Regions from separate parts of the Agromyces sp. NPDC029043 genome, predicted to be linked through region 1. Evidence: predicted binding sites of a transcription regulator. Region 1 holds the regulator's gene; the other holds the start of a gene.

Region 1 (10,030 bases):
CGAACTACCACTACCTCGTGCCCGAGATCGGTCCCGACACCGCGTTCGCCGCGCACGCCGACGCGCTCGTGGCGCAGGTGCGCGAGGCCCGGGAGGCCGGCTTCGTCACCCGCCCCGTGCTCGTCGGTCCGGTGACGTTCCTGCTGCTGGCCAAGGCGGCGGACGGCGCGCCCGAGGGATTCCGTCCGATCGACCGCCTCGACGACCTCGTGCCCGTCTACGCCGAGCTGCTCGCCGCGCTCCGCGACGCGGGCGCGGAATGGGTGCAGCTCGACGAGCCGGCGCTCGTGAGCGAGAGCTTCGACGAGCCGCGCGAGCGCATCCTCGAGGCGGTCGCCGCCGCATACGACCTGCTGGGTTCCGCCGAGGCGCGCTCGGCGATCTTCGTCGCGGCGCCCTACGGCTCGCTCGACGACGCGCTCCCCGTGCTCGCCGGCACGCCGGTCGAGGCCCTCGGACTCGACCTCGTGCGCGGCAGCGCGCCCGAGCAGCTCGATCCGGTGACCGAGGAGGCGCTCGCCGCGAAGACCCTGGTCGCGGGCGTCGTCGACGGCCACAACATCTGGCGAGGCGACCTCGAGCGCGCGTTCGTGCACGCCGAGGCGCTGCGCACATTCTCCGGCGATGTCGCGGTGTCGACGTCGACCTCGCTGCTGCACGTGCCGCACGACGTCGAGGACGAGTCCGCGCTCGACGCGCGCCTCGTGGGCTGGCTCGCCTTCGCCGACCAGAAGGTCGCACAGGTCGCGATCCTGGCGCGCGGTCTCGCCGAGGGCCGCGATGCGATCGCGTCCGAGCTCGACGCGGCATCCGCCTCGCTCGCCGACCGTGCCGCCGCGCCGGGCGTGCGCGTCCCCGCCGTGCGCGATCGCCTCGCGGCGCTCGACGCCGCCGCCTTCTCGCGGGCCGCGTACGACGCGCGCGTCGCCGCCCAGGAGGACCTCGCACTGCCGGCGCTGCCGACGACGACGATCGGGTCGTTCCCCCAGACCTCCGACATCCGCCGTGCCCGCGCCCGCCTCGTCAAGGGCGAGCTGACGGACGCCGCCTACCGCGAGCTCATGCGCGAGGAGATCGCCCGCGTCATCCGCCTGCAGGAGGAGCTGGGCCTCGACGTGCTCGTGCACGGCGAGCCGGAGCGCAACGACATGGTGCAGTACTTCGCCGAGCTGCTCGACGGCTTCGCCGTCACGCAGAACGGCTGGGTGCAGTCGTACGGCTCGCGCTGCACGCGCCCGTCGATCCTGTGGGGTGACGTGTCGCGTCCGGCGCCGATGACGGTCGAGTGGTCGGAGTACGCGCAGTCGCTGTCGGAGAAGCCCGTCAAGGGCATGCTCACCGGACCGGTGACCATCCTCGCCTGGTCGTTCGTCCGCGACGACCAGCCGCTCGGCGACACCGCGCGCCAGGTCGCGCTCGCGCTGCGCGATGAGATCACCGACCTCGAGGCGGCCGGGATCCGCGTGATCCAGGTCGACGAGCCGGCGCTGCGCGAGCTGCTTCCCCTCAAGCGCGCCGACCAGCCCGCCTACCTCGACTGGTCGGTCGGCTCGTTCCGGCTCGCGACGGGCGGCGCCGAGCCGGCCACGCAGGTGCACACCCACCTCTGCTATTCCGAGTTCGGCGTCGTCATCGACGCGATCCGCGAGCTCGACGCCGACGTCACCTCGATCGAGGCGGCGCGCAGCCGCATGGAGGTCGTCGACGACCTGTCGGCCAGCGGCTTCGACCACGGCGTGGGCCCGGGCGTGTACGACATCCACTCGCCCCGCGTGCCGAGCGTCGAGGAGGTGCAGTCGCTGCTCGAGCGCGCGGTCGGCGCGATCCCGGCCGGACGCCTCTGGGTGAACCCGGACTGCGGCCTCAAGACGCGCGGCTACGACGAGACGGTCGCGTCGCTCGCGAACATCGTCGAGGCGACGCAGGCGGTGCGCGCCGGCGTCGGGGTCGGGGCGACCGCGGGCTGAGCCCGGGCGCAGCCCGATCGAGGGGCGGATGTCGCGGCGCGAGGCCGCGGCATCCGCCCCTCGTCTCGTCAGACGTGCGGAGGACCGCTCAGGCCGCGCGCGGGACCGCTCAGACTGCGCGCAGGACCGCGACGACCTTGCCCAGCACCTCGGCGTGGTCGCCGAGGATCGGCTCGAACGCCGAGTTGCGGGGGAGCAGCCACGTGTGCCCGTCGCGCTGGCGGAGCACCTTGACGGTCGCCTCGCCGTCGAGCATGGCGGCGACGATCTCGCCGTTCTCGGCCGTGGGCTGCGAGCGCACCACGACCCAGTCGCCGTCGCAGATCGCCGCGTCGACCATCGAGTCGCCGACGACCTTCAGGATGAACAGCTCGCCCTTGCCGACGAGCTGGCGGGGGAGCGGGAAGACCTCTTCGACCTGCTGCTCGGCCGTGATCGGCACGCCGGCCGCGATGCGGCCCACGAGGGGCACCATCGCGGCGTCGCCGACCGGTGCCGGCTCGACGTCGGACGGGCGCGGCTCGGTGCCCGGCACGTCGATGAGCACCTCGAGCGCCCGCGGCCGGTTCGGGTCGCGCCGGAGATAGCCCGCGAGCTCGAGCTGGTTGAGCTGGTGCGTGACGCTCGAGAGCGAGGAGAGCCCGACCGCGTCGCCGATCTCGCGCATGCTCGGCGGGTAGCCGCGATCGGCCACCGAGCGGCGGATCACGTCGAGGATGGCGAGCTGCTTGGCGCTGAGCGTCTTGCGTCGACGGGACCGGCCGCCCGCGCCGCGTGCCTGGTCGATGTCGATGCTCACGGTGTCGCCTCTCGTCTCGGCCTCCGTCGGCCCGGATCGTGATGTCGGTGGTCGGTGCTGGACTGTCCCCGACATTCGAAACTGTATCCGCCTCGTACGCGCACGACAAACATCCGTTCGAGTGTGTCGCGGAAAACGACCGGTGATTCCCACCCGCCGGTCCTTGCAGCTTCGATTGTTCGAAGATATATTCGGAACACAGCTTCGCATCCGGCCCTCCCGGCCGAGGGCCGGATGCGGGGCTGTCGGGGAGGTGCGAGATGACTGCAGTGCTGATGGGAACCACGGTGGCACGGCCCGCGATGCCAGGCGGCGTCGTCCCGTCCGGTCGCACACGCCTCCGCCTCACGCGCCGTGGCCGTCTGGTCTTCACCGCGCTGGCGGCGCTGCCGATCGTGGTGGGCGTGCTGATCGGCTCGCTCGCGTCGGGCGGAGCGGTCGCCGGCATCGACGACGGCGCGGGTCCCGCGGTCTTCGACACCGTGGTGGTCGGGGCGGGCGACACCCTGTGGGGCATCGCCGAATCCCTCGCGCCCACGGCCGACCCGCGCGACGTGATCCACGAGATCATGCAGCTCAACGGGCTTCGCGAGCCGGTGGTGCAGCCGGGCCAGCGCCTCGCGCTGCCGGTCGTCGAGTAGCGGCGATCGGCGACTGGGCCGCCGGTGGGCACGGTCGTCGAGGTGGTTGGGGCGACGGGAGCCGAAACGTCGCTTCGCCCGCCGATACCATTGATCGGTGACGAGTCTCGACGACCTTCCCATCCGCGACGACCTTCGCGGCAAGTCTCCCTACGGCGCACCGCAGAAGGTCGTGCCCGTCGCACTGAACGTCAACGAGAACACGCATCCGATCCCCGAGGATGTCGCGCACGACATCGTCGCACGGGTCGCGGCGGCGATCATCGGGCTCAACCGCTACCCCGACCGCGAGTTCACCGACCTCCGGGTCGCGCTCGCACGGTACCTCGGCCACGGGCTGGAACCGTCACGGCTGTGGGCGGCGAACGGGTCGAACGAGGTGCTCCAGCACATCCTCCAGGCCTTCGGGGGCCCCGGCCGACGCGCGCTGGGCTTCGCGCCCACCTACTCGATGTACGGCCTGCTCGCCTCGGGCACCGGCACCGAGTGGGTCACCGCCGAGCGCGACGCCGACTTCGAGCTCTCGCCCGAGACCGCCGTCGACGCCGTCCTCCGCCACGATCCCGACATCGTGCTGCTGTGCGCCCCGAACAATCCCACCGGCACCCCGTTGTCGCTCGAGACCGTCGCGGCGGTGGCCGATGCCGCCCGGGGTGTGGTCGTGGTCGACGAGGCGTATTTCGAGTTCGCCGATCCGGGCACTCCGAGCGCGCTCACGCTGCTCGCGGGCCGGCCGCGGCTGCTCGTCTCCCGGACCATGAGCAAGGCGTTCGCATTCGCCGGCGCTCGCGTCGGCTACCTCGCCGCCGACCCGGCGGTCATCGACGCGCTCCGGCTCGTGCGGTTGCCCTATCACCTGTCGGCGCTCACGCAGGCCGCCGCGCTCGGCGCCCTGGCCCACTCCGACGAGATGCTCGCGATGGTCGACGAGATCCGTTCGCAGCGCGACCGGATCGTCCGCGAACTCGACGGGCTCGGCTACCGGCCCTATCGCAGCGGCGCCAACTTCGTGCTCTTCGGCGGCGTCGACGACCCGCACGCCGTCTTCGAGGCGCTGCTCGAGCGCGGCATCCTCATCCGCGAGATCGGCCTGCCCGGATGCCTGCGCGTCACCGCCGGCACCGAGGCCGAGACCACCGCGTTCCTCGAGGCGATGGCGGCGTTCACCCCTGCCCGCGTCGCCGCCCGCTGATCACCCTCACGACCACCCTGAATAGGATGACCGCATGACCACCGATCGCCCCGCGCGAACCGCGCGCGTGCAGCGCGAGACCAGCGAGTCGAGCATCGACCTCTCTCTCGACCTCGACGGCACGGGCACGAGCGACATCGAGACGAGCGTGCCCTTCTACGACCACCTCCTCACGGCGTTCGCGAAGCACTCGCTCACCGACCTCACCGTGCGCGCGAAGGGCGACATCGAGATCGACGTGCACCACACGGTCGAAGACGTCGGCATCGTGCTCGGCACCGCCATCCGCCAGGCGCTCGGCGACAAGCGCGGCATCTCCCGGTACGGCGACGCGCTCGTCCCCCTCGACGAGGCCCTCGCGCGAGCCGTCGTCGACATCTCGGGTCGTCCCTACCTCGTGCACGCGGGCGAACCGGCGGGGTTCGAGTTCCACCTCATCGGAGGGCACTTCACGGGTTCCATGGTGCAACACGTCTTCGAGGCCATCACGTTCAACGCCGCGCTCACCGTGCACGTCGACGTGGTCCGCGGGCGAGACCCGCACCACATCGCCGAGGCCGAGTTCAAGGCGTTCGCGCGCGCGTTCCGGCAGGCCAAGGCGTACGACCCGCTCGTGACGGGCATCCCGTCGACCAAGGGGGCTCTGTGAGCGCCGTGCGCCGCGTCGCCGTGCTCGACTACGGTTCGGGCAACGTGCACTCGGCCGCGAAGGCGCTCGAGCATGCCGGGGCCGAGGTCGAGCTCACGTCCGATCGCGCCGTGGCGATGGAGGCCGACGGCCTCGTCGTGCCGGGTGTCGGGGCGTTCGCGGCGGTGATGAGCCAGCTCCGCGCCGTCCGCGGCGACGAGCTGGTCGACCGCCGGCTCGCCGGAGGACGTCCGGTGCTCGGCATCTGCGTCGGCATGCAGGTCATGTTCGAGCACGGCGTCGAGCGGGGCGTCGACACCGAGGGCCTCGGCGAATGGCCCGGCGTGGTCCGAGAGCTGCCCTCCGACGTGCTGCCGCACATGGGCTGGAACACCGTCGAACCCGACCCGGGCTCCGTCCTCTTCGAGGGCATCGAGGACGAGCGGTTCTACTTCGTGCACTCCTACGCGGCGCAGGAATGGCATCTCGACGTGATGCCGCCGTTCCCGCAGCCCGCGCTCACCTGGGCCGAGCACGGCGGCCGCTTCCTCGCCGCAGTCGAGAACGGCCCGCTGTCGGCGACTCAGTTCCACCCCGAGAAGTCGGCGGAGGCCGGCATCCGCCTGCTGTCCAACTGGATCCGCTCGCTCGGTTGACGCCGGCGGGCCCGGTCCGTCATGGGCGGCGCGGCGGGGCGCCGGGCGGACTAGGATGCTGTGACTGTGCCGAAGTCGCGATCTGCGCGGCATCCGATTCGAGGACAGTGATGAGTGAGTTCAACAAGACCCCCCGCCTGGTCCTGCTTCCCGCAGTCGACGTAGCGGGCGGCAAGGCGGTCCGCCTGACTCAGGGCGAGGCGGGCACCGAGACCAACTACGGCGACCCCGTCGACGCGGCGAGCGACTGGGCCGAGCAGGGCGCCGAGTGGATCCACCTCGTGGACCTCGACGCCGCGTTCGGACGCGGCTCGAACGCCGGTGTGCTCAAGAAGGTGATCCGCCAGGTCCGCGGCGTGAACGTCGAGCTCTCGGGCGGTATTCGCGACGACCGCTCGCTCGAGCACGCGCTCGAGATCGGCGCCAAGCGCATCAACCTCGGCACCGCCGCCCTCGAGAACCCCGAGTGGGCGGCCTCGGTCATCGCCCAGTACGGCGAGGCGATCGCGATCGGCCTCGACGTGCGCGGCCACACGCTCGCCGCGCGCGGCTGGACCAAGGACGGCGGCGACCTCTGGCAGGTCATGGACCGACTCGAGGAGGCCGGCGCCGCGCGCTACGTGGTCACCGACGTCACCAAGGACGGCACGCTCCAGGGCCCGAACCTCGAGCTGCTGAGCCAGATCATGGAGCGCACGCGGCGCCCCGTCGTCGCGTCGGGCGGCGTCTCGAGCCTCGACGACATCGCGGCCCTGCGCCAGCTCGTGCCGCAGGGCCTCGAGGGCGCGATCATCGGCAAGGCCCTCTACGCGGGTGCGTTCACGCTGCCCGAGGCGCTGGATGTCGCATCCCACTGATCCCGGCGCGGACTCGGCCGGCCGCCCGTGGGCCGGCCGATCGTTCCAGGCCAACCCGCACGCCGCCGATGACGGACGCATGCCCGAGGAGCTCGGCGCGGCGCTGGCGCGGTTCCGCTCGGGAGACGGCGGGCAGGCCGACGTCGTCGCGGCCTTCGGCCGGGCGCGACTGCTGATCCCGCTGCTCGCGGAACTCGGCGACGGCGGGTCGGAGACGGGCGCCCACGGCCACGCGGTCGACAAGAGCCAGGAGCTCTCGATCGTGACGGTCGAAGGTCCCGACGGACGCCGCGTGCTGCCGGTGTTCGGATCCGTCGCGGCGATGTCGCGCTGGAACGCGACCGCGCGGCCGGTGCCCGCTGACGGCGTGCGCGTCGCGCTCGCGGCGGCCGACGACGACACCGAGCTCGTGGTGCTCGATCCGGGCTCCGAGACCGAGTTCGTGCTCAGGCGGCCCGCGGTGTGGTCGGTGGCGCAGCAGCTTCCGTGGCGACCGCCGTTCGAGGCCGAGGCCGTGCGCGAGGCGTTCGACCGGTCGATCGCGGGGGAGCTGGCCGTGCTCGGCATCGACCTCGACGCCGGCGACCCCGATGCGCGCCTCGCGGGCCCTGAGCTCGTCGTTCGGGTCCGGCTCGTCGCCGGGCTCACGCGCGCCGAGCTCGACGCCATGACCACGCGGCTCGCTCGCCGCTGGTCCGAGGAGGATGCGATCGCGACCGGCGTCGATTCGCTCGCCGTGCGACTGGTCGCCGACGTGCCGCCCGCATCGTCGACCTGAGCCGTCGTAGGCTTCTGGCATGACCGACGCATCCGGGGGGAATGCCGGCTCACGACCCGCGTCGAGCGAGCTCGACGGCGATGAGGAGGTTCCGCCCCCGCCCGAACGGCCGGCGCTCTCCGACCGACGGCGCCCGCCCGTGCGGAAGCCGGTGCCGCCGCCGTGGCCGCTGCGGACGGCGCGCGTGCTCTGGCTCGTGAGCTTCATCGCGAGCGCCGCGGCGATCCTGGTCGCCTTCCTGGCGCGCGAGGCCATCGAGGTCGAACTCGAGGAGACGCTGCTCCGCGTCGCGCCGAACTACGACGCGACCTCGATCGGTTCGCTCGTCGACGTGATCTACTGGTCGTCCGTCGCCGCGCTCGGCGTGGTCGTCGCAGCCGAGGCCGTGCTGCTAGCGTTCCTGTTCAATCGCCGCGGCGGGGCGCGCTGGCTGCAGGTGCCGGTGCTCGTCCTCCACGTGGCCGCGGCGCTCGCCGGCATCGCCTTCCTCGCGGTGGCCGAGTTCGGCGTGATCGTCGAGGTCCTGATCATCGCCGGGCTGCTCTTCGCGGTGCTCGGCTGGTTCTTCCCGCTCCTCCCCTCCGCGCACCGCTGGTTCCGCGGCGCGCGCCAGCCGCAGTCGTCGACGCCCGACTGACTCGGGCCCGGCGGCGACCACGAGCGCCTCGCACGTCCGCGTCACGACGTCGCACGCCTCGGCGGCGGCGCGGTCGAGCAACGGGCTGCCGGCGAGCGCCCGCCATCTCCGCAGCGCGTCGGTCGCGGCCCGATGGAGGTCCTCCGAGGGCGTCTCCTCGGCCAGGCCGAGTCGCGCGGGAAGATCGGTGCCCGAACCGCCGATGAGTCGTTCGGCCTCCTCCGACCGATCCCGCGGCAGGCCGATGCCCGTCGTGCGCGCAGCCGCGAGCACCGCGAGCTCGCGCAGCTCGTGCGCATTCGCCTCCAACCGCTCGATGGCGCTCGTGATGAGCGTCGCGGCCGGCAACGGGTGCTCCGCGAGGAGGGCCCTGAGCGCCGTGAGCGCGGAACTCGACTTCAGCACGTCCGCGCGTGAGCGGAACTGCCCGCCGACCAGGTGGACGAGGTCGTCGAGGCCGGAGCGCCGGTACAGCTCGTCCGCGAGCGCCGACGCGTCGTCGTATCCGGCCCTGATGGAGACGGTCGACATGCGGATGCCGAACATGCCGAACCGGTCGAGCAGTCGCCGGCGCATCTCGGAGGGGACGTCCACCGGCGCCTCGGCGCGAACGAAGCGGTCGACGGAGACCAGCATCCGCTCCCGAGCATCGCGGCGGAGCGAGGCGAGCCGGCGGAGCGCCTCGAACTCGCTCTCGCGGAGGGTTCGCGCGGACTGGGCGAGCAGTCCGGCGATGGGAACGACGTCGAGCGCCAGCGAGCGGAGGGTGCCGTCGGTGCGGTACCGCTCCGCGATGCCCCGAGCGGACAGGAGGGCGTCGATCCGCCCGGCGCCGATCTCATCGGCACGAGAGAGCACCGCGATCGCGTTGACCGTGCGCGAGCGCGTCACCGCCGGATCGTGGAACGCCGAGAGGAAGCCGAGATCGGCCGAGTGCATGTGGCGCGTGAGGTAGATGATCGCGTCGGCCGAGGAGGCGGATGCCTCCGGCGCGAGGAACGCCGCGGACCGCGCTGAGATCTCCGCCGACAGCGACCCGATTCCGGGCGTGTCGATCAGCGTGACATCCTCGAGTCGCCTCGACGGCCACTCGACCACGATGCGCTCGACCTGCTCGGGCGTCGCGGGCTCGAGGTCGATCTGAAGGCGACCGTCGAGGCGGCGCACCGGCAGCGACTGGGACTGCCCGTCACGGAGGTGCATCGTGATGCTCGGCGTCCGGGCGAAGCGGTACCACGTGATCACCCGCGTGCATTCGCCGGCGTCGGTGGGCGCGATCTCCTCGCCGATGATGGCGTTGAGCAGGGTCGACTTCCCGGCCTTGACCATGCCCGCGATCGCGACGCGGAGCGGCTCGCCGAGCCGCTCGCGCTGCTCGCGGATGCGCGCGAGCGCCTCGGCGTCGCCGCGGTAGTGGTCGGCCGCGACCTCGAGGAGGTCGCGCGTCTGCTCGAGCAGGCGAGCGCTCACGCGGGGCCGGCCCCGATCGCGGGCGTGGCGGACGCACCGGGCGTGGTCGCGTCGGGCGCTGTCGCGACGCCGTCGATCGCGCGCGCCCGGGTCGACAGCGCCTCGACCTTCTGCAGGTCGCGCCGCAGCTGCTGGACGCGTTGATCGCGCTCGCTGGCGAACATGTTCGCCGCCTTCTGCGCCGCGATCACCGAGTCGGCCAGCGACCGGTGGTGCTCGTCGGCGATCGCCGTGAAGTGGTCGCGCGTGACGCGCTGGACCAGCCTGAGCCGGTCGCGCAGCTGCTTGCCGACCTGGAAGATGATCTCGTCGACCTGGCGTCGGATGAGTCCCTTCGCCTCGTTGCGCCGGCGCTGCAGGCGGTTCTCCTGGTCCTCCTTGTACGCCTTCCGGCCGATGACCGCG
Region 2 (10,030 bases), on a different contig from region 1:
GGCAGTTCGTCGTGCACGACGCGTTCGAGATGATGTGGTGCTTCTCGGGGTCGTACGAGTCCTCGTTCACGCCGATGACGAACGTGGCATCCTCGTCGGTCGCCGGTGCCGAGATGAGCACCTTCTTGGCGCCGGCATCGATGTGCTTGCGCGCATCGGCGGCCTTCGTGAAGAACCCGGTCGACTCGATGACGATGTCGACGCCGAGCTCGCCCCAGGGCAGGTTCGCGGGATCGCGCTCCGCGAACGCCTTGATCGGCTTGCCGTCGACGATCAGGTGCTCGTCGTCGTAGTCGACGGTCGCATCGAGGCGGCCGGTGATCGAGTCGTACTTCAGCAGGTGGGCGAGCGTCTTGTTGTCGGTGAGGTCGTTGACGGCGACGATCTCGAGGTCGGCGCCCTGGGCGAGGGCGGCGCGGAAGTAGTTGCGGCCGATGCGGCCGAAGCCGTTGATGCCGATCTTTACGGACACAGGTGTCTCCTGGGTGACGGGCGCGATCGCGCTTTCGAGATGGATCTGTTGGAGCTGATCGGACGGCGGTGTCCCCGGACGGCGCCCGGGGACGCCATCCGTTTACGACAGTAGCAGCAGCCCTGAGGTCTTCTCAGTCGCGGCCTGGAGGCGCTGCTGGACGTTCTCCCAGTTCACGATGTTCCAGAACGCCGTCACGTAGTCGGCACGCACGTTCTTGTAGTCGAGGTAGTAGGCGTGCTCCCACACGTCGAGCATGAGCAGCGGCACGATGCCGGCAGGGAGGTTGCCCTGCTGGTCGAAGAACTGCACCACGATCGGCCGCTGGCCGATCGAGTCCCATGCGAGGACGGCCCAGCCCGAGCCCTGCACGCCCAGCGCCGTCGCGGTGAAGTGCGCCTGGAACTTGTCGAACGACCCGAAGTGGTCGTCGATCGCCGAGGCGAGCTCGCCGGTGGGCTTGTCGCCGCCGTCGGGCGAGAGGTTCGTCCAGAAGATCGAGTGGTTCACGTGACCGCCGAGGTTGAAGGCGAGGTCCTTCTCGAGCTTGTTCACGTTCGCCAGGTTGCCGGAGTCGCGCGCCTCGGCGAGCTGCGCCAGGGCGGTGTTCGCGCCGGTGACGTAGGCCTGGTGGTGCTTCGTGTGGTGCAGCTCCATGATGGTGCCGCTGATCGACGGTTCGAGCGCCGAGTAGTCGTAGGCGAGTTCAGGGAGGGTGTAGTCAGCCATTGCTTCTCCTTGTCAGCAGCCGGGCGACCCGGACCCCTGCCCGGGCGGACCGCGGCTTCCTCGATCCTATGCCCGTGCCCACGGCGGATGACGGGGGTTGACGAGGTTCGCCGCTCGTTCGAGCGCCGTTCAGACGTCGTCGAGGTCGGCCGGCAGGTTCGCCTCGGTGCCCGGGAGGCCCAAGTCGGCCGCGCGCTTGTCGGCCATGGCGAGCAGCCGGCGGATGCGGCCGGCGACCGCGTCCTTCGTCAGCGGCGGGTCGGCGTGGTGGCCGAGCTCGTCGAGGCTCGCATCGCGGTGCGCGAGTCGCAGCTCGCCCGCGTACTTCAGGTGGTCGGGGATGTCGTCGCCGAGCAGCTCCATGGCGCGCTCGACGCGTGCGCACGCCGCGACCGCCGCCTGCGCGGAGCGGCGGAGGTTCGCATCGTCGAAGTTCACCAGGCGGTTGGCCGTCGCGCGCACCTCGCGACGCTGCCGCAGTTCCTCCCAGTTGCGCACGGTCTCGCTCGCGCCCATGAGCGCGAGCATCGAGCTGATGGCCTCGCCGTCGCGGATCACCACGCGGTGCACGCCCCGGACCTCGCGCGCCTTGGCCGACACGCCGAGGCGGCCGGCGGCGCCGACGAGCGCCATCGCGGTCTCACCGCCTGGGCACGTCACCTCGAGGGCGGCGGAGCGGCCGGGGTCGGTGAGACTGCCGCGTGCGAGGAACGCGCCGCGCCAGACGGCGGCGACGTCGTCGCGCGACCCGGTCGTCAGCTTGTTCGGCAGGCCGCGCACCGGTCGACGCCGCGCATCGAGCAGGCCCGTCTGCCGGGCCAGGGTCTCACCGCCCTCGAGGACGCGCACGAGGTACTGGTTGGTGCGACGCAGCCCCGACGCGGAGATCACCGACACGTCGGGCCGCACGCCGTACAGCTCGCCGAGATCGCGCGTCACGCGGCGTGCGATCGTGGGCGAGTCGAGCTCGGCCTCGATGGCGATCCGCCCCGAGATGATGTGGAGTCCTCCGGCGAACCGGAGCACCGAGGCGAGCTCGGCGGCGCGCACCGAGGTCTTGGTCACCTCGACTCTCGCGAGCTCCTCTTTCACCTCAGCCGTCAGGGCCACGTGGTCGTCCTCTCTGTCGTCTCAGTCGTCGGCCGGCGCTTCGCGCCCGGTCATTCTCGTCCGAGGTCGCGGTGCTTCACGCTGACCGCCAGCCCCGGGATGGATCGGAGTCGCGCCGCGAGCTCGCGGACCAGTGCGACCGAGCGGTGCTTGCCCCCGGTGCAGCCGATCGCGATCATCGCGTGGCGCTTGTTCTCCCGCTGGTAGCCCTCGAGCACCGGCCGCAGCGCGGCGACGTACGCGTCGAGGAACTCGCGCGCCCCCGGCTGGTCCATCACGTAGTCGCCCACCCTCTGGTCCTCGCCGGTCAGCGGGCGCAATTCATCATTCCAGAAGGGATTGGGCAGGAACCGCGCGTCGGCGACGAGATCGGCGTCGGCCGGCACCCCGTACTTGAAGCCGAAGCTCTGGACGGCCACCCGGAGCCCGGCGCGGCCGGCCTCGGCGAAGGTCTCGGTCACGAGGTTCGCCAGCTGGTGGATGTTCAGGTCGGACGTGTCGACGATCAGGTCGCTCGCCTCGCGGACCTCGGCGAGCCGCACCCGCTCGGCGGCGATGCCGTCGAGCAGCGTGCCGTCGCCCTGGAGCGGATGGGGACGCCGGACGGACTCGAAGCGCCGCACCAGCACGGCATCGTCGGCGTCGAGGAACATCACGCGCACGTTCACGCCGTTGCGCAGCACCTGGACGACGTCGCGGATCTCGGAGAAGAATCCGCCGCCGCGGATGTCGACGACGGCGGCGATCCTCGGCAGCGATGCGCCGGCGCGTTCCGCGAGGTCGACCAGGGGCCGCAGCATCTGCGGTGGAAGGTTGTCGACGACGTACCAGCCCAGGTCCTCCAGCGCGTCGGCCACCGTCGACCGTCCGGCACCGGACATCCCCGTGACGATGAGCATCTCCTGCCGGTCGCCGTCGCCCATGCTGTCGGCGCTCCCTTCCTGCAACTCCCCCGGCCTCCCAGCCTAGTCGGCGCCCGAGGCGGCCTCTCGCCGCAGGTGGGCCCGGACGCTCGTCGCGAGCGCCGGGCCGATGCCCGGAACCTCGGAGATGGCGGCCTCGTCGGCGCCGCGCAGGCGCGCGACGGAGCCGAAGTGCTTCAGGAGCGCGCGAACGCGCGCAGGACCGAGTCCGGGCACCTCGGAGAGGACCGTGCCGATGTCGCGCTTGCGCCGCTGCCGCTGGTGCGTGATCGCGAACCGGTGCGCCTCGTCGCGGATGCGCTGGAACAGGAAGAGCGCGTCGCTGTTGCGCGGCAGGATGACCGGGAAGTCGGAGTCGGGCGTCCAGATCTCCTCGAGGCGCTTCGCGATGCCGCAGAGGGAGATGCCCTCGACGCCGGATTCTCGGAGCGCGCGCTCGGCCGCGGCGACCTGCGGCTGCCCGCCGTCGACGACGAGCAGGTTCGGCCGGTAGGCGAACTTCGCTCGGCGCTGCGGCGTGACGGGGGCCTCGGTCGGCGGCGCAGCGTCGGCCGCCGGCTCGCCCTCCGAGGGTGCGCTCCGCTCGGCCGGCTCGGCAAGGTAGGCGAGCCGACGGGTGAGGACCTGGTGGATCGAATCGGTGTCGTCGGTCGAGCTCGGGATGACGAAGCGCCGGTACTCGTCCTTGCGCGGCAGGCCGTCTTCGAAGACGACCATCGACGCCACGATGTTCGTGCCGCTCAGGTGCGACACGTCGAAGCACTCGATGCGCAACGGGGCGTCGGCCATGCCGAGCGCCTCCTGGATGTCCTCGAGCGCCTGGGAGCGCGTGGTGAAGTCGGCGCTGCGACGGGTCTTGTAGAGCATCAGCGACTGCTTGGCGTTCTGCGTCGCCGTGGCGAGCAGCTGCGCCTTCGCGCCGCGCTGCGCCACGCGCAGGCTCACGTTGCGGCCCGCCAGCCCTCCGAGCCAGGCCTCGAGCGCCTCGACGCCGTCGGGCAGCTCGGGCACGACCACTTCGCGGGCCGGCGTCTGGCCGTCGCCGTAGGCGTTCTCGACCACGAAGCCGACGAGCTCGCCGAGCGGCACGTCGAGCTCCTTGTCGACCGTCCACGACCGTTCGCCGCGGATGCGACCGCCGCGGACCATGAACAGGTGCACCGCGGCCGCGAGCTCGTCGTGCTCGATGCCGAACACATCGAGGTCGACGCGGTCGCCGAGCACGACGGCGCTCTTCTCGAAGAACGCCGTGGCGGCCTGCAGCTGGTCGCGCTTGCGGGCGGCCGTCTCGTAGTCCTGCGCGGCCGACGCCTCGCGCATCTCGCGCTCGAGGTCGCGGACGATGCGCGGGTCCTGGTTCTGCATGAACGCGACGAACCGGTCGACGTTGGCGCGGTGCTCCTCGATGCTGACCTTGCCCGAGCACGGCCCGAAGCATCGACCGATCTGGCCGGCGAAGCACGGCTTGCCCGTCGCCATCGCGCGCCGGTAGTCGCTGTCTTTGCAGGTGCGGATCGGGAAGAGCTTGATGAGGATCTCGAGCATGTCGGTCACGGCCCACATCTTGGGATACGGGCCGAAGTAGCGGGCGCCGGGGATGCCGCGCTTGCGCGAGACCATCGCCCGTGGCGCCTCGTCGGCGACCGTCACGACCAGGTACGGGTAGGACTTGTCGTCCTTGAAGCGGACGTTGAACGGCGGCTTCAGCTCGTTGATCCACGTGATCTCGAGGTTGAGGGCCTCGACGTCGCTCGCGACCACGGTCCATTCGACGGACGCCGCGGTGGTGACCATGCGGCGGGTGCGCTCGTGGAGTGTGTGCAGCGGTGCGAAATAGTTCGAGAGCCGCGCGCGGAGGTTCTTCGCCTTGCCGACGTAGAGGACCCGGCGCTCGGCGTCGCGGAACCGGTAGACGCCGGGGTCGGTCGGGATCTCCCCCGGTCGCGGCCGATAGGGAACGGTGCTGCGCATCGTCAGCTCGCGGCGACGGCGGGCGGCGCCGCGGCCTCGAAGATCTCGCGCAGGAAGTACCCGGTGTGGCTCTCGTGGACCTCGGCCACCTGCTCGGGCGTGCCCACCGCGACGACCTGGCCCCCGCCGGAGCCGCCCTCGGGGCCGAGGTCGACGATCCAGTCGGCCGACTTGATCACGTCGAGGCTGTGCTCGATGACGATCACGGTGTTGCCCTTGTCGACCAGCTTGCCGAGCACCTTGAGGAGCTTCCGCACGTCCTCGAAGTGGAGGCCGGTCGTGGGCTCGTCGAGCACGTAGACGCTGCGCCCGTTCGAGCGGCGCTGGAGCTCGGTCGCGAGCTTGACGCGCTGCGCCTCGCCACCGGAGAGCGTCGTGGCGCTCTGGCCGAGCTGCACGTAGCCGAGGCCGACGTCGACGAGCGTCTTGAGGTAGCGGTGGATGGCCGAGATGGGCTCGAAGAACTCGGCCGCCTCGCTGATGGGCATCTCGAGCACCTCGGCGATGTTCTTGCCCTTGTAGTGCACCTGCAGGGTCTCCCGGTTGTACCGCTGGCCGCCGCACACCTCGCACGCCACGTACACGTCGGGCAGGAAGTTCATCTCGATCTTGATGGTGCCGTCGCCCGAGCACGCCTCGCAGCGCCCGCCCTTGACGTTGAAGCTGAATCGACCCGGCAGGTAGCCGCGCGCCTTGGCCTCGGCGGTCTCGGAGAACAGCGTGCGGATGCGGTCGAACACGCCCGTGTACGTCGCCGGGTTGGAGCGGGGCGTACGGCCGATGGGTGCCTGGTCGACGTGCACGACCTTGTCGAGGTGGTCGAGTCCGCCGACGCGGCGGTGCTTCCCGGGAACCTTGCGGGCGCCGTTGAGCCGGTTGGCGAGCACGCGATACAGGATGTCGTTGACGAGCGACGACTTGCCCGAGCCGCTCACGCCGGTCACCGCCGTGAACGTGCCGAGGGGGAACGACACGTCGACGTTCCGGAGGTTGTTCGCCTGGGCGCCCTCGACCGTGATCATCCGATCGGGATCGATCGGGCGTCGCCTGGCGGGGATCGGGATCTCCCTGCGGCCTGCGAGGTAGTCGCCGGTGAGCGAGCGCGTGTTCTTCACGAGGTCGGCGTAGCTGCCGCTGTGCACGACGGTACCGCCGTGCACCCCGGCGCCCGGGCCGATGTCGACGATCCAGTCGGCGGTGCGGATGGTGTCTTCGTCGTGCTCGACGACGATGAGCGTGTTGCCGAGGTCGCGCAGCGCCACGAGGGTGTCGATGAGGCGCCGGTTGTCGCGCTGGTGCAGGCCGATGCTCGGCTCGTCGAGCACGTAGAGGACGCCCGTGAGGCCGGAGCCGATCTGGGTCGCGAGCCTGATGCGCTGCGCCTCGCCGCCGGAGAGCGTTCCCGCGGCGCGGGCGAGGTCGAGGTAGCTGAGGCCGACGCGGATGAGGAAGTCGAGCCGGAGCTTGATCTCGCGCAGCACCTGCGCAGCGATCGTCTGCTCGCGGTCGGTGAGCTGGAGCCGGTCCATGAACGATCGCGCATCGTGCAGGCTGAGCCGGCACACGTCGGCGATCGACGCGTCGTGGATGAGGACGGAGAGCACCTCGGGCTTCAGCCGGTCGCCCTCGCACACGGGGCACGGCACCTCGCGCAGGTACTCGGCCCAGCGAGCGCGCTGCACGTCGGTCTCGGCCTGCAGGTATTGCCGCTCGATGTACGGCACGACGCCCTCGAAGCCCGAGGTGTAGCTCATCTCGCGCCCGTAGCGGTTGCGCCAGCGCACCTTGACCTCGAAGTTGTCGCCGCGGAGCACCGCATTGCGCGCGGCCCCCGGCAGCTGCTCCCACGGGGTGTCGAGCGAGAAGCCGAAGTCGCGCGCGAGCCCGTCGAGCAGCTTCTCGTAGTAGTTGTAGAGGCTCTTGCCCTGCGAGGTCCAGGGAAGGATGACGCCCTCGGCGATGCTCATCGTGGGGTCGCCGAGCAGCAGCTCCTCGTCGACCGACATGCGCGTGCCGAGACCCGAGCATTCGGGACAGGCGCCGAACGGCGCATTGAACGAGAACGTGCGCGGCTCGATCTCGGTGAGCGCGATCGGGTGCTGGTTGGGACAGCTGAGCTTCTCGGAGAAGGTCTGCCATGCGTCGTCGCCCTCGCGGTCGACGAAGTTGATCTGCACGACGCCGTCGGTGAGGCGCAGCGCCGTCTCGAGCGAGTCGGTGAGGCGGCCGAGCATCTCGTCGGATGCCACGAGCCGGTCGATCACGACCGAGATGTCGTGCTTGACCTGCTTCTTCAGCTGCGGCGGCTCGTCGAGGCGGATGACCTCGCCGTCGACGACGGCCCGCGAGTAGCCCTGCGAGGAGAGCTCGCGGAACAGGTCGACGAACTCGCCCTTCTTCTGCGAGACCATGGGGCTGAGGATCTGGAAGCGCGTGCCGGCCTCGAGCTCCATCAGCCGGTCGGCGATCTGCTGCACGGTCTGACGCTGGATGCGCTCGCCGCACACCGGGCAATGCGGAACACCGATGCGGGCCCACAGCAGCCGCATGTAGTCGTAGATCTCGGTGATCGTACCGACGGTCGAGCGCGGATTGCGGTTCGTGGACTTCTGGTCGATCGAGACCGCGGGGCTCAGGCCCTCGATGAAGTCGACGTCGGGACGGTCGACCTGGCCCAGGAACTGGCGCGCGTACGCCGAGAGCGACTCGACGTACCGTCGCTGGCCCTCGGCGAAGATGGTGTCGAACGCGAGGGAGGACTTGCCCGAGCCCGAGAGGCCCGTGAAGACGACCATGGCGTCGCGCGGGATCTCGACGTCGACGTTGCGCAGGTTGTGCACGCGGGCACCGCGGACGCTCAGGCGCGAGTGGGCATCGAGACGTGAAACTGGCACCCTACGAGTGTACGAACGCCCTCCGACACTCCGCCCCCGATCGCACGTGCCGAGAGCGAACACACGTTCGATTCAGGACGACGGGCCGGTCACGGTGGTGCCAGGCGGGTCAGCCGAGGTGCCCCGCCTTCTCCATCTGGCGCAGTTCGCGCTTGAGCTCGGACACCTCGTCGCGAAGCCTAGCGGCGAGCTCGAACTTGAGCTCGCCCGCGGCCTCGAGCATCTGGTCGTTGAGGTCGCGGATCAGCTCCTCGAGGTCGTTCGCGCCGGCCGCGGCGATCCCCTCCCTGCGCATCGGCACCGGCGAGGTCTTGCGAGTGTCGCGGCCGGCGAGCAGGGCCGCCGTGTCGGCCTCCTCGCGCGCGAGCACCTCGGTGATGTCGGCGATGCGCTTGCGCAGCGGCGTCGGGTCGATGCCGTTGACGCGGTTGTACTCGAGCTGCTTGTCGCGACGGCGGTTCGTCTCGTCGATCGCCGAGGCCATCGACTCGGTCATGACGTCGGCGTACATGTGCACCGCGCCAGAGACGTTGCGGGCGGCGCGCCCGATCGTCTGGATGAGCGAGGTCGACGAGCGGAGGAAGCCCTCCTTGTCGGCGTCGAGGATCGCGACCAGCGAGACCTCGGGCAGGTCGAGGCCCTCGCGGAGCAGGTTGATGCCGACGAGCACGTCGTACACGCCCGCGCGCAACTCGGTGAGCAGCTCGACGCGGCGCAGCGTGTCGACGTCGGAGTGAAGGTAGCGCACGCGCACGCCTGCCTCGGTGAGGAAGTCGGTGAGCTCCTCGGCCATGCGCTTGGTGAGCGTGGTGACCAGCACGCGCTCGTCGCGCTCGGCGCGAGTGCGGATCTCCTCCAGCAGGTCGTCGATCTGGCCCTTGGAGGGCTTCACCACGATCTGCGGGTCGACGAGGCCGGTGGGCCGGATGATCTGCTCGACCACGCCGTCGGCGATCCCGAGCTCGTACTTGCCCGGCGTCGCCGAGAGGTAGACGGTCTGGCCGACGCGCGCCTTGAACTCATCCCACTTCAGCGGACGGTTGTCGAGCGCGCTCGGGAGCCGGAAGCCGTGCTCGACGAGCGTGCGCTTGCGCGACGCGTCGCCCTCGTACATCGCGCCGATCTGCGGCACGGTGACATGCGACTCGTCGATCACCACCAGGTAGTCGTCGGGGAAGTAGTCGAGCAGGCAGTGCGGCGCCTCGCCCGGCGCGCGCCCGTCGATGTGCCGCGAGTAGTTCTCGATGCCCGAGCAGAAGCCGATCTGCTCCATCATCTCGAGGTCGAACGTGGTGCGCATGCGGAGCCGCTGGGCCTCGAGCAGCTTGCCCTCGCGCTCGAGCTCCTGCAGCCGCTCGTCGAGCTCGTCGCGGATGGTGCCGATCGCGCGCTGCATAACGTCGACGCTGGCGACGTAGTGCGAGGCCGGGAAGACCGGGACCGCGTCGAGCTTGGCGAGCACCGATCCGGTGAGCGGGTGCAGGCTGTGCAGCGACTCGACCTCATCGCCGAACATCTCGATGCGGATCGCGTGCTCCTCGTACACCGGGATGATCTCGATCGTGTCGCCCCGCACCCGGAACGTGCCCCGGGAGAAGGCGACGTCGTTGCGCTGGTACTGCATCGAGACGAACTTGCGGATGAGCCAGTCGCGGTCGACGCGCTGACCCACCTGGAGGGGCATCATCGCATTGAGGTACTCCTCGGGCGTGCCGAGGCCGTAGATGCACGACACGGTCGAGACGACGACGACGTCGCGCCGGCTCAGCAGCGAGTTGGTGGTCGAGTGCCGCAACCGCTCGACCTCGGCGTTGATCGAGCTGTCCTTCTCGATGAAGGTGTCGGTCTGCGGGACGTACGCCTCGGGCTGGTAGTAGTCGTAGTACGACACGAAGTACTCGACCGCGTTGTTCGGCATGAGCTCGCGGAAC

The links. The regulator LexA, encoded in region 1, represses DNA repair genes until DNA is damaged. The targets are predictions, from matches to a motif close to TCGAACANNTGTTCGA.
Region 2: a site for LexA is predicted at 8,155-8,170, ahead of uvrA (excinuclease ABC subunit UvrA). Genes of this name have one in related genera too.

Annotation. Positions count from the first base shown of each region.
Region 1 covers NZ_JBVHVX010000001.1:38,772-48,801, reverse strand. The annotation lists gene metE (5-methyltetrahydropteroyltriglutamate--homocysteine S-methyltransferase) at 1-1,967, shown strand, start outside; gene lexA (transcriptional repressor LexA) at 2,077-2,754, opposite strand; gene ACZ4TW_RS00195 (LysM peptidoglycan-binding domain-containing protein) at 3,027-3,407, shown strand; gene ACZ4TW_RS00190 (histidinol-phosphate transaminase) at 3,505-4,599, shown strand; gene hisB (imidazoleglycerol-phosphate dehydratase HisB) at 4,634-5,248, shown strand; gene hisH (imidazole glycerol phosphate synthase subunit HisH) at 5,245-5,883, shown strand; gene priA (bifunctional 1-(5-phosphoribosyl)-5-((5-phosphoribosylamino)methylideneamino)imidazole-4-carboxamide isomerase/phosphoribosylanthranilate isomerase PriA) at 5,994-6,740, shown strand; gene ACZ4TW_RS00170 (SseB family protein) at 6,724-7,518, shown strand; gene ACZ4TW_RS00165 (dynamin family protein) at 7,910-9,625, opposite strand; gene ACZ4TW_RS00160 (dynamin family protein) at 9,622-10,030, opposite strand, start outside.
Region 2 covers NZ_JBVHVX010000003.1:292,981-303,010, reverse strand. The annotation lists gene gap (type I glyceraldehyde-3-phosphate dehydrogenase) at 1-472, opposite strand, end outside; gene ACZ4TW_RS06710 (superoxide dismutase) at 575-1,201, opposite strand; gene whiA (DNA-binding protein WhiA) at 1,331-2,311, opposite strand; gene rapZ (RNase adapter RapZ) at 2,362-3,234, opposite strand; gene uvrC (excinuclease ABC subunit UvrC) at 3,277-5,205, opposite strand; gene uvrA (excinuclease ABC subunit UvrA) at 5,208-8,099, opposite strand; gene uvrB (excinuclease ABC subunit UvrB) at 8,209-10,030, opposite strand, start outside.